Regions from separate parts of the Streptomyces sp. NPDC101219 genome, predicted to be linked through region 2. Evidence: riboswitches for the same ligand, from Rfam matches in the RefSeq annotation. Region 2 holds a riboswitch; the other holds the start of a gene.

The links. Region 2 has a riboswitch for cyclic di-AMP ahead of ACIRPP_RS05430 (transglycosylase SLT domain-containing protein). Riboswitches for the same ligand answer to the same signal wherever they lie in the genome.
Region 1: it holds a riboswitch for cyclic di-AMP, as region 2 does, so the genes downstream of both, ACIRPP_RS30685 (M23 family metallopeptidase) here and ACIRPP_RS05430 (transglycosylase SLT domain-containing protein) in region 2, are expected to answer to the same signal.

Annotation. Positions count from the first base shown of each region.
Region 1 is NZ_JBIWOK010000024.1:4,670-8,872, reverse strand. Features, by position in the region: gene ACIRPP_RS30700 (GNAT family N-acetyltransferase) at 1-59, opposite strand, end outside; gene ACIRPP_RS30695 (HPr family phosphocarrier protein) at 237-518, shown strand; gene ACIRPP_RS30690 (GntR family transcriptional regulator) at 676-1,371, opposite strand; gene ACIRPP_RS30685 (M23 family metallopeptidase) at 1,575-2,348, opposite strand; cyclic di-AMP (ydaO/yuaA leader) riboswitch at 2,361-2,522, opposite strand; gene ACIRPP_RS30680 (M16 family metallopeptidase) at 2,724-4,112, opposite strand; gene ACIRPP_RS30675 (M16 family metallopeptidase) at 4,109-4,203, opposite strand, start outside.
Region 2 is NZ_JBIWOK010000002.1:468,747-472,949, reverse strand. Features, by position in the region: gene ACIRPP_RS05440 (GNAT family N-acetyltransferase) at 1-1,042, opposite strand, end outside; gene ACIRPP_RS05435 (HAD family hydrolase) at 1,302-2,201, shown strand; gene ACIRPP_RS05430 (transglycosylase SLT domain-containing protein) at 2,195-2,686, opposite strand; cyclic di-AMP (ydaO/yuaA leader) riboswitch at 2,692-2,854, opposite strand; gene ACIRPP_RS05425 (polyprenyl synthetase family protein) at 3,411-4,203, shown strand, end outside.

The sequences.
Region 1 (4,203 bases), on a different contig from region 2:
AGCACCACGTCGGCCTCCCAGTGAGCGGGGTACTCGTGCCGGTCCGAGGAGGTCTGCATGGGCCCCAGCGTACGGCTCGCTTCCGGCGACGGCGCGAGGCAGGCTATGGGTGCGCAGGGCAGGGCCGAGGCCGCGGTCCGGCCCTGTGCCCGGAGCGGGAGCAGGTGCCGCGCCGGCATGCTTCACCATATGGGAAACTGGTCTAGACAACCCTGAGCAGCGAAGGGCAGCATCACATGGCTGAGCGCCGCGTCAACGTCGGCTGGGCCGAGGGTCTCCACGCCCGCCCCGCCTCCATCTTCGTCCGAGCCGCCACGGCCGCAGGCGTCCCGGTGACGATCGCCAAGGCCGGGGGCGACCCCGTCAACGCGGCCTCCATGCTGGCCGTCCTGGGCCTGGGTGCCCAGGGCGGCGAGGAGATCGTGCTCGCGTCCGACGCCGAGGGCGCGGACGCCGCACTGGACCGGCTCGCCAAGCTGGTCGCCGAGGGCCTCGAGGAACTGCCCGAAACGGTCTGACACCCGGACCCGTTTCACGGTGACCGTCACCCGTCCGACGCGCACCGCATCGGCACAAAGGCCCGCCCGGTTCTCCGGGCGGGCCTTTCGCATTCCCTTTTCCGGGCAGGAAAAGGGACCCCCCGAATTACGCGCCTCTTTGTATACCGCGCCCGTATTAATTCCGTACGCCCGGTGTGTTGACGGAATGTTTCGAGGTCCTCACACGCTCCGCGGGTCCGGCGCCGGAGGCGGGACGCAGCCGGTGCGCGGCGTGCGCCCGTTCCAGGTGCTGGGCGGTGGCCGCCCGGGCCCGCTCCCCGTCGCCGCGGGCCACGGCGTCCACGATCAGGCCGTGCTCCGTCCAGGTCGGGGCCGGGTCGGCCGGTTCCGCCACGGCGTACATCCAGGCGATCTTGTGGCGCAGCCCGGTCAGGGTCGAGGCCAGGGCGTGGCTCGCCGCGGCCTGGGCCAGCGTCTCGTGGAACCAGCCGTCGAGGGAGCGCAGGTCGTCGCTGCTCCCCTGGCGGGCCCGCTCCTGGCCCAGGCGGACGAGGCCGCGCAGCACCTTGAGGTGGGCGTCGGTACGGCGCTGGGCCGCGCGGGCGGCACCGAGGGGTTCGAGCAGCAGACGCATCTCCAGCAGGTCCGCGGCCTCCCGCTCGGTGGGCTCGGCGACGCACGCGCCCGCGTGCCGCCGGGTCACCACGAACCCCTCCGCCTCCAGCGTCCGCAGCGCCTCGCGCACCGGGACCCGGGACACGCCGTAGCGGCGCGCCAGGAGTTCCTCGGTGAGCCGGCTTCCGCGCGCGTGGACTCCCGCGACGATGTCGTCCCGGACGGCGGCGCACAGTGAATGTGCGGGAACACGCATGGGCGACCTCCGGCTATTTCCCGTGCAACGCCGTCGTCAGGCGTCCGTTCCGTGACTCTATTGCAATTCACCGGATTGATTGATGCCGAGGGACCATTCATGCCTGTTTTTTGGACAACATTCGGAGGAACGCGAAAGCCCCGGCTCGGGGAGCCGGGGCCGTGCGGTGTTCCGGGTGGGCGCGGGGCCTGCCCGCGCACCCGTCAGAGGGAGACGCCGTGCGCGCGGAGGTAGGCGACCGGGTCGAGGTCCGAGCCGTAGTCGGCGCTCGTGCGGGCCTCGAAGTGCAGGTGCGCGCCGGTGACGTTGCCGGTCGAGCCGGAGAGGCCGATCTGCTGGCCCGGGGCGACCTGCTGGCCGGCCGAGACATTGACGGACGACAGGTGGCCGTACTGGGTGTACGTGCCGTCGTGCATCTTGATGACGACCTGGTTGCCGTAGGCGCCGCCCCAGCCGGCCTCGACGACCGTGCCGGCGCCGACGGACTGGACGGGCGTGCCGTTCGCGGCGTGGAAGTCGACACCGGTGTGGCTGCCGGAGGACCAGACGGCGCCGCCGGTCTTGTAGCCGGTGGACACGTAGGAGCCCGGGATCGGCGAGACGAAGGCGTTGAGCCGCTCCCGCTCGGCCTCGCGGGCGGCGCGCTCCTTCTCGGCGCGGGCCTTCTTGGCCTCCTTGGCGGCCTTCTCGCGCGCGGCCTCCTCGGCCGCCTTGCGGGCCTCGGCCTCGGCGGCCTCACGGGCGGCCTCGTGCTGGGCGGCCGCCTGGGCGTCGATCCGGTCGGCGACGGTGTCGCCGAGGGTGATGACGGGGGTGATACCGGTCTGGGCCGCGGCGGGTTCGGCGGCCAGCGCGGGTGCCGCGAGGGAGCCGACGACGCCGCTGCCGGTCAGGGCCGCGACGCCCGCCGCACGAGCGGTGCCGCGGTGGATGCGGCCGGGGCGGCGGTGCTTGCCGGTGGCGCGGGTGAACGCCATGTACAGGCTGGTCCTTTCCTTCCCTCTCGCCTACCGGGTTAGCTGACGGGTTCGGAGCAGGAAGGTCTCCTACGGACCCCCTCGCGACACGCGCGGGCGCCCGATTCACCCCAGGGACGGTGGGTCCCCGGCTCCCCTGGCTCGCGCCGTACGGGGACTCGGCGATGACTGTCCGGTGCCGCGGACGCGGCGCACTGCCTGACGAACAGCCCGCACGAAGCTATGCGGGAGGCGGGTCAATCCCCAAACGGATCCCGGTTTTTGTAGCGCATGCCACAGGGCAGACAGGCAGCCTCCGCCTCAATTCGGGCATAAGAGGGCCCTGGTGACGTTCTCGTCACCAGGGCCCCCACGCGGGAGTGCCGCCGCGGCGGTCTACTCGGCCGCCACCACGGTCACTTCGCCGATCCCGAGCGCCTCCACGGGCGCCTTGATCTGCGCGGCGTCACCGACCAGGACGGTCACCAGCCGGTCGACCGGGAAGGCGTTCACCACCGCCGCGGTGGCCTCCACGGTGCCGGTCGCGGCCAGCCGGCGGTACAACTCGGCCTGGTAGTCGTCGGGCAGGTGCTGCTCCACCTGGTCGGCGAGGGTGCTCGCGACCGCCGCCGCCGTCTCGTACTTCAGGGGTGCGACGCCCACCAGGTTCTGCACGGCGACGTCCCGCTCGTCGTCGGTCAGCCCGTCGGCGGCGAGGGTGCGCAGCACGTTCCACAGGTCCTGCAGCGCGGGCCCGGTGTTCGGGGTGTCCACGGAGCCGCTGATGGCGAGCATGGCCGCGCCCGTGCCGTCCGGCGCGGACCGGAGGACCTGGCCGAAGGAGCGGACGCCGTAGGTGTAGCCCTTCTCCTCGCGCAGGACGCGGTCCAGGCGGGAGGTGAGGGTGCCGCCGAGGCAGTACGTGCCGAGCACCTGCGCGGGCCACACCCGGTCGTGCCGGTCGGCGCCGACGCGGCCGATGAGCAGCTGCGTCTGGACGGCTCCCGGACGGTCCACGATCACGACCCGGCCGGTGTCGTCGGCGATCACGGGCGGCACCGGCCGGGGCTGTCCCGGCGAGCCGGTCCACGCGCCGAGCGTGTCCCCGAGCAGCGCCGGGAGGTCGACGCCGGTCAGGTCGCCGACGACCACGACGGTGGCCGTGGCGGGACGCACGTGCTTCTCGTAGAAGGCGCGCACGGCCGCCGAGTCGATGCTCGCGACGGTCTCCTCGGTGCCCTGCCGGGGGCGCGACATGCGCGCGTCGGCGGGGAACAGCTCCTTGGATAGCTCCTTGGCCGCCCGGCGGGAGGGGTTGGCCAGCTCGTGCGGGATCTCGTCGAGGCGGTTGCGGACCAGACGCTCGATCTCGCTGTCGGCGAAGGCGGGTGCCCTCAGGGCGTCGGCGAGCAGGCCCAGGCCCTTGGCCAGCCGCGAGGCCGGCACCTCCAGGGTGAGGCGGACGCCGGGGTGGTCGGCGAAGGCGTCCAGGGTGGCGCCGCAGCGCTCGAGTTCGGCGGCGAACTCCTCGGCGGAGTGCTTGTCGGTGCCCTCGGAGAAGGCCCGCGCCATGATCGTGGCGACGCCGTCGAGGCCGGCCGGTTCCGCGTCGAGGGGCGCGTCGAGGACCACCTCGACGGCGACGACCTGCTGGCCGGGGCGGTGGCAGCGCAGGACGGTCAGGCCGTTGTCGAGCGTGCCCCGCTCGGGGGCCGGGAAGGCCCAGGGCTTGGCGTCACCCGCCTGCGGCCGGGGGTGGAAGTCCATCGTGGCGAGCTCGGTCACTTCGCCGCCTCCTCGTTCTCGTCGGTGCCGGCGGCCGCGGCGGCCTGGGCGGGTGCCTCGTCCCCGGCGGCGAGGGGCTCGTAGACGAGCA
Region 2 (4,203 bases):
CGCCCTTCAGCGTCCGCGACGCCAGCGACGCCAGCCGCGGGCGGGCGCGGACGAAGCCGTACGCGCGGCGTACGGGCTCACGGCTCAGCCAGTGCAGCGCGGCGCCCGTGCCCGGACGGGTCACCGCCCCCTCGTAGACGGCGAGTTCGCCCGTCTTCAGCGAGTCCTTGTACTCCGCCGGGCCGCGCCCCATGTCGAGCAGGCCCACCCCCTCGGCAGCGGCGGCCTCGGCCATCCGCAGGTGCAGCACCAGCCCCGGCGAGTACTTCGCGAACTCCGGGTCGTAGGCCGGGAACCAGCAGGCCAGCACGGTGGCCGAGCGCAGGCCGAAGTGCGCGGCGACGGGCCGGCCGCCGGCGTAGAGCACCGACAGGGTGCCCGTGCACTGGGCGGACCGGGTCTCCGCGAGCCGGGCCACCAGCCGGGCGATCCACTCCTGCGCGAACCGGTCGCGCCGGCCCGTCCTGCGGTACTGCGCCGACTTCCACTCCATGAGCGTGCGCAGCGCGGCCGGGTCGCGCTCGTCGAAGACGAACCGGACCGGGCCGGCCTGGCGGCCGAGCCGGCGCTCCTTGGCCAGCGTGGTCTTCAGGAACTTCGGCGACTGGGTGCGCAGCACGGACTCGTAGGTCTCGTACCCCTTCTCCACGTCGATGACGTAGGTGGCGTGCTCCTCGGCCGCGTACGGCACGAACAGCCCCTGGTCCGCCTCCAGGTTGTCGAAGGCGAAGCTGGACACCGAGCAGGCGCGCAGCAGTTCACGGGGGTCCACCGCCGACCCGGGAGGCAGGATCGCTCCCTGGCAGTCGGACACCCCCAGGCCGATCGCCCGGCCCTGCCCCCACGGTCCGTGCTCGTACGGCAGGAACCCGGCCGGGTCCGCGCCCTCGTACACCACCGCGACCCGGGCGCGCGGCCGTACCCGTCCCACGACCGTGGTGAATTCCGGTTCCATGAACGGATTGCGTGGTGTGTCCGCCGTGGCGCGCAGCTCGCGCCACCGTTCCCGTTCCCCCTCGCCGAGCTCCTCGGGCCTCAGCACACGCGTGCGTCCACTGCTCACCTGACCCCCCGATCAAGTCCCCCCTGGACCCTTGGAAGGTACCGCCGGGGAACCGTGCCCGGTAGGCCGCGTCGCCTCTTATTGCCAAATGGTGCACAAACCGTCAACCGGGTACGACCCGGCCGTGGCCGGGAGGAGCCGGGACGGGCGGGCCGTGGGGCCGGCGCCGGGCGGCGGCGGGGGCCGGGGCGGGCGGAGGCGGTGAAGGGGACGGGTGCGCTGTCCGTATTCTCTGATCATGGCCGCACCCACCGCATACTCGCTCATCGCCACCGATCTGGACGGGACGCTGCTGCGCGGCGACGACACCCTGTCCGACCGGACCCTCGCCGCGCTCGCACGGGCCGGGCGGGCCGGTGCCCGGCATCTGGTGGTGACGGGGCGCCCGGCCCCCCGCGTGCGCCCGCTGCTCGCGGACCTCGGCTGCACGGGGCTCGCGGTCTGCGGCCAGGGCGCGCAGGTGTACGACGCCGGGACGGAACGGCTGCTGTGGTCGGTCACCCTGGACCGGGAGCTCGCGGAGACCGCGCTCGGCAAGATCGAGGCGGAGACGGGCGAGGTGTACGCGGCGGTCGACCAGGACGGGGTCGACGGGCTCACGCTGATCGAGCCGGGCTACCGGATGCCGCACCCCACGCTGCCCGCCGTGCGGGTGGGGCGGCGGACCGATCTGTGGGAGCGGCCGATCAGCAAGGTGCTGCTGCGCCACCCGGTGCTGTCGGACGACGCGTTGGCGGCGGCGGCGCGTTCGGTGATCGGCTCGCTGGCCACAGTCACGATGTCGGGACCGGGCACGGTGGAGCTCCAGCCGTGCGGGATCACGAAGGCCACGGGGCTGGCGCTGGCCGCCGAGCGGCTGGGGGTCGGCCCGGCGGGCACGATCGCGTTCGGCGACATGCCCAACGACATCCCCATGTTCGACTGGGCGGCCCACGGGGTGGCGATGGCCAATGCCCACGACGAGCTGAAGGCGGTGGCCGACGAGGTCACCACGACGAACGAGGACGACGGCGTGGCCGTCGTCCTCGAGCGACTGTTCGGCAGGGGGCCGGTGCCGCACGTGCCCCAACACGTGCCGCACCCGTCCGCCCCGGGTGATGCGTCCCTGCCCGCCGCAGGGAGGGTGGTGGCTCAGTAGGCCCCGAAGACGTTGTCGATCGAGCCGTAGCGGTCGGCCGCGTAGTTGCAGGCTGCCGTGATGTTGGCGACCGGGTCGTACGGGTCGTAGACGGTGCCGGGCACGTGGTAGGCGGCGAAGGTCGGGTCGATGACCTGGAGCAGGCCCTTGGACGGGGTGCCCTTGGCGGCGTTGGAGTCCCACAGGTTGATGGCCTGCGGGTTGCCCGAGGACTCGCGGATGATGTTGCGGTGGATGCCCTCGTAGGAGCCGGGGATGCCGTGCTGGGCCATGACGGACAGCGACTCGCGGATCCAGCCGTCGAGGTTGTTCGGGTACACCGTCGCCGCGGTGGCGGCGGCCGGGGCGGCGGCCGGGGTGGCCGCTGCGGCGTTGGAGGCGCCGAACAGCGGCAGGGCGGCCACGGCGACGCCGGTGCCGGCGACGGCGAGGGTGCGGGCGAGACGTCGGCTGCCGAAGCGGCGGAGCTGACCGGATGCAGGCATGTCTGTGTTCCTCTCCTACGCCTGCGAGGTGAGCTGTCGGGTTCGGACGGGAGAGTGTCCGGCCGTGCCCCTGCGGGCACGGCTTCACCCCGAGCCGTTCCGGCGCGTGACCGGCCCGGCGACTTACCTGGGTCCCCCGCTCCTGCCGTGCGTGAGTGAGTTCGTCGTTGGGTGGTGCGGGCGGCGGCAGGATTCGGCGTCCGCCCGGCGGCCCGGAACGTATGCGAGAGCACACGCCGGGAACAAGTGCGAGGGTCACGGTAAACGCTGTTTGATCTTGACATGGGCGGTTTGCGCCACTTGATCCTTTACGGTCGCCACGGCTCAACTCGCTGCGGGGCAACGGGGAACCGGCGGTGTACGGATGTCGTCGATGTGTCGGGCGGCGCGTGACCGACCTCACGGGTCGCCGGGTCGGAGCGCATTTCACACTAAGAGGAATTCGCTTGGTAATTGCGGCAAATCGGGCGTCGGGGCGGGCAGGATGGTGAGCATGCCGAGGTGTGGTCCGGAATGCGGAGCGATCCGCCCCGGAAAGTCAGAGAATGTCCACTGCTATGAACCGATCAAAAACGGGCCGGTCCTGATCGCCTCCTGCCCGGCCTGTACCCCCGGGCCCTGGCGGTGATCGAAACATGACCGGATACGCTGACTTGAGTGATGGCAGCGACCTATCGACAAACCGTGTAAACGCCAGTGGACACCAGCAGACAGGAGACCCCTCGTGACCGTCGTCGGGCCGTTCGGGCTGAGCGTGCGGGACCAGGCTCTGGAAGCCGATGTCCAGGCCGGGATGACGGCTGTCGAGGAGGGGCTGCTCGAGGCCACCAAGAGTGAGGTCCCCTTCATCACGGAGGCCGCCCAGCACCTGGTGCGGGCCGGCGGCAAGCGGTTCCGGCCGCTGCTGGTGATGCTCTCCGCCCAGTTCGGCGACCCCTACGCGCCGGGCGTCGTGCCGTCGGCCGTGGTCGTGGAGCTGACCCACCTGGCCACGCTGTACCACGACGACGTGATGGACGACGCCGCGGTGCGCCGCGGGGTCGCCAGCGCCAACACCCGCTGGGGCAACTCCGTCGCCGTCCTCACCGGCGACTTCCTCTTCGCGCGGGCTTCGCAGATCCTCGCCGACCTCGGCCCCGAGGCCGTCCGCGTGCAGGCGGTGGCGTTCGAGCGGCTGGTCACCGGCCAGATCCTGGAGACCGCGGGCCCGCAGGACGGACGGGACCCCGTGGAGCACTACCTGGACGTGCTCGGCGGCAAGACCGGCTCCCTGGTCGCGGTGTCCTGCCGGTTCGGCGCCATGATGTCCGGCGCCGACGAGACGGTCGTGGACGTGCTCACCCAGTACGGCGAGCGGCTCGGCGTCGCCTTCCAGCTCGCCGACGACGTCCTCGACATCGCCTCCGACTCCCACGAGTCGGGCAAGACCCCGGGCACCGACCTGCGCGAGGGCATCGCCACCCTGCCGGTGCTGCGGCTGCGCGAGCGGGCCGAGCGGCTCGGCCTGGCCGACGACC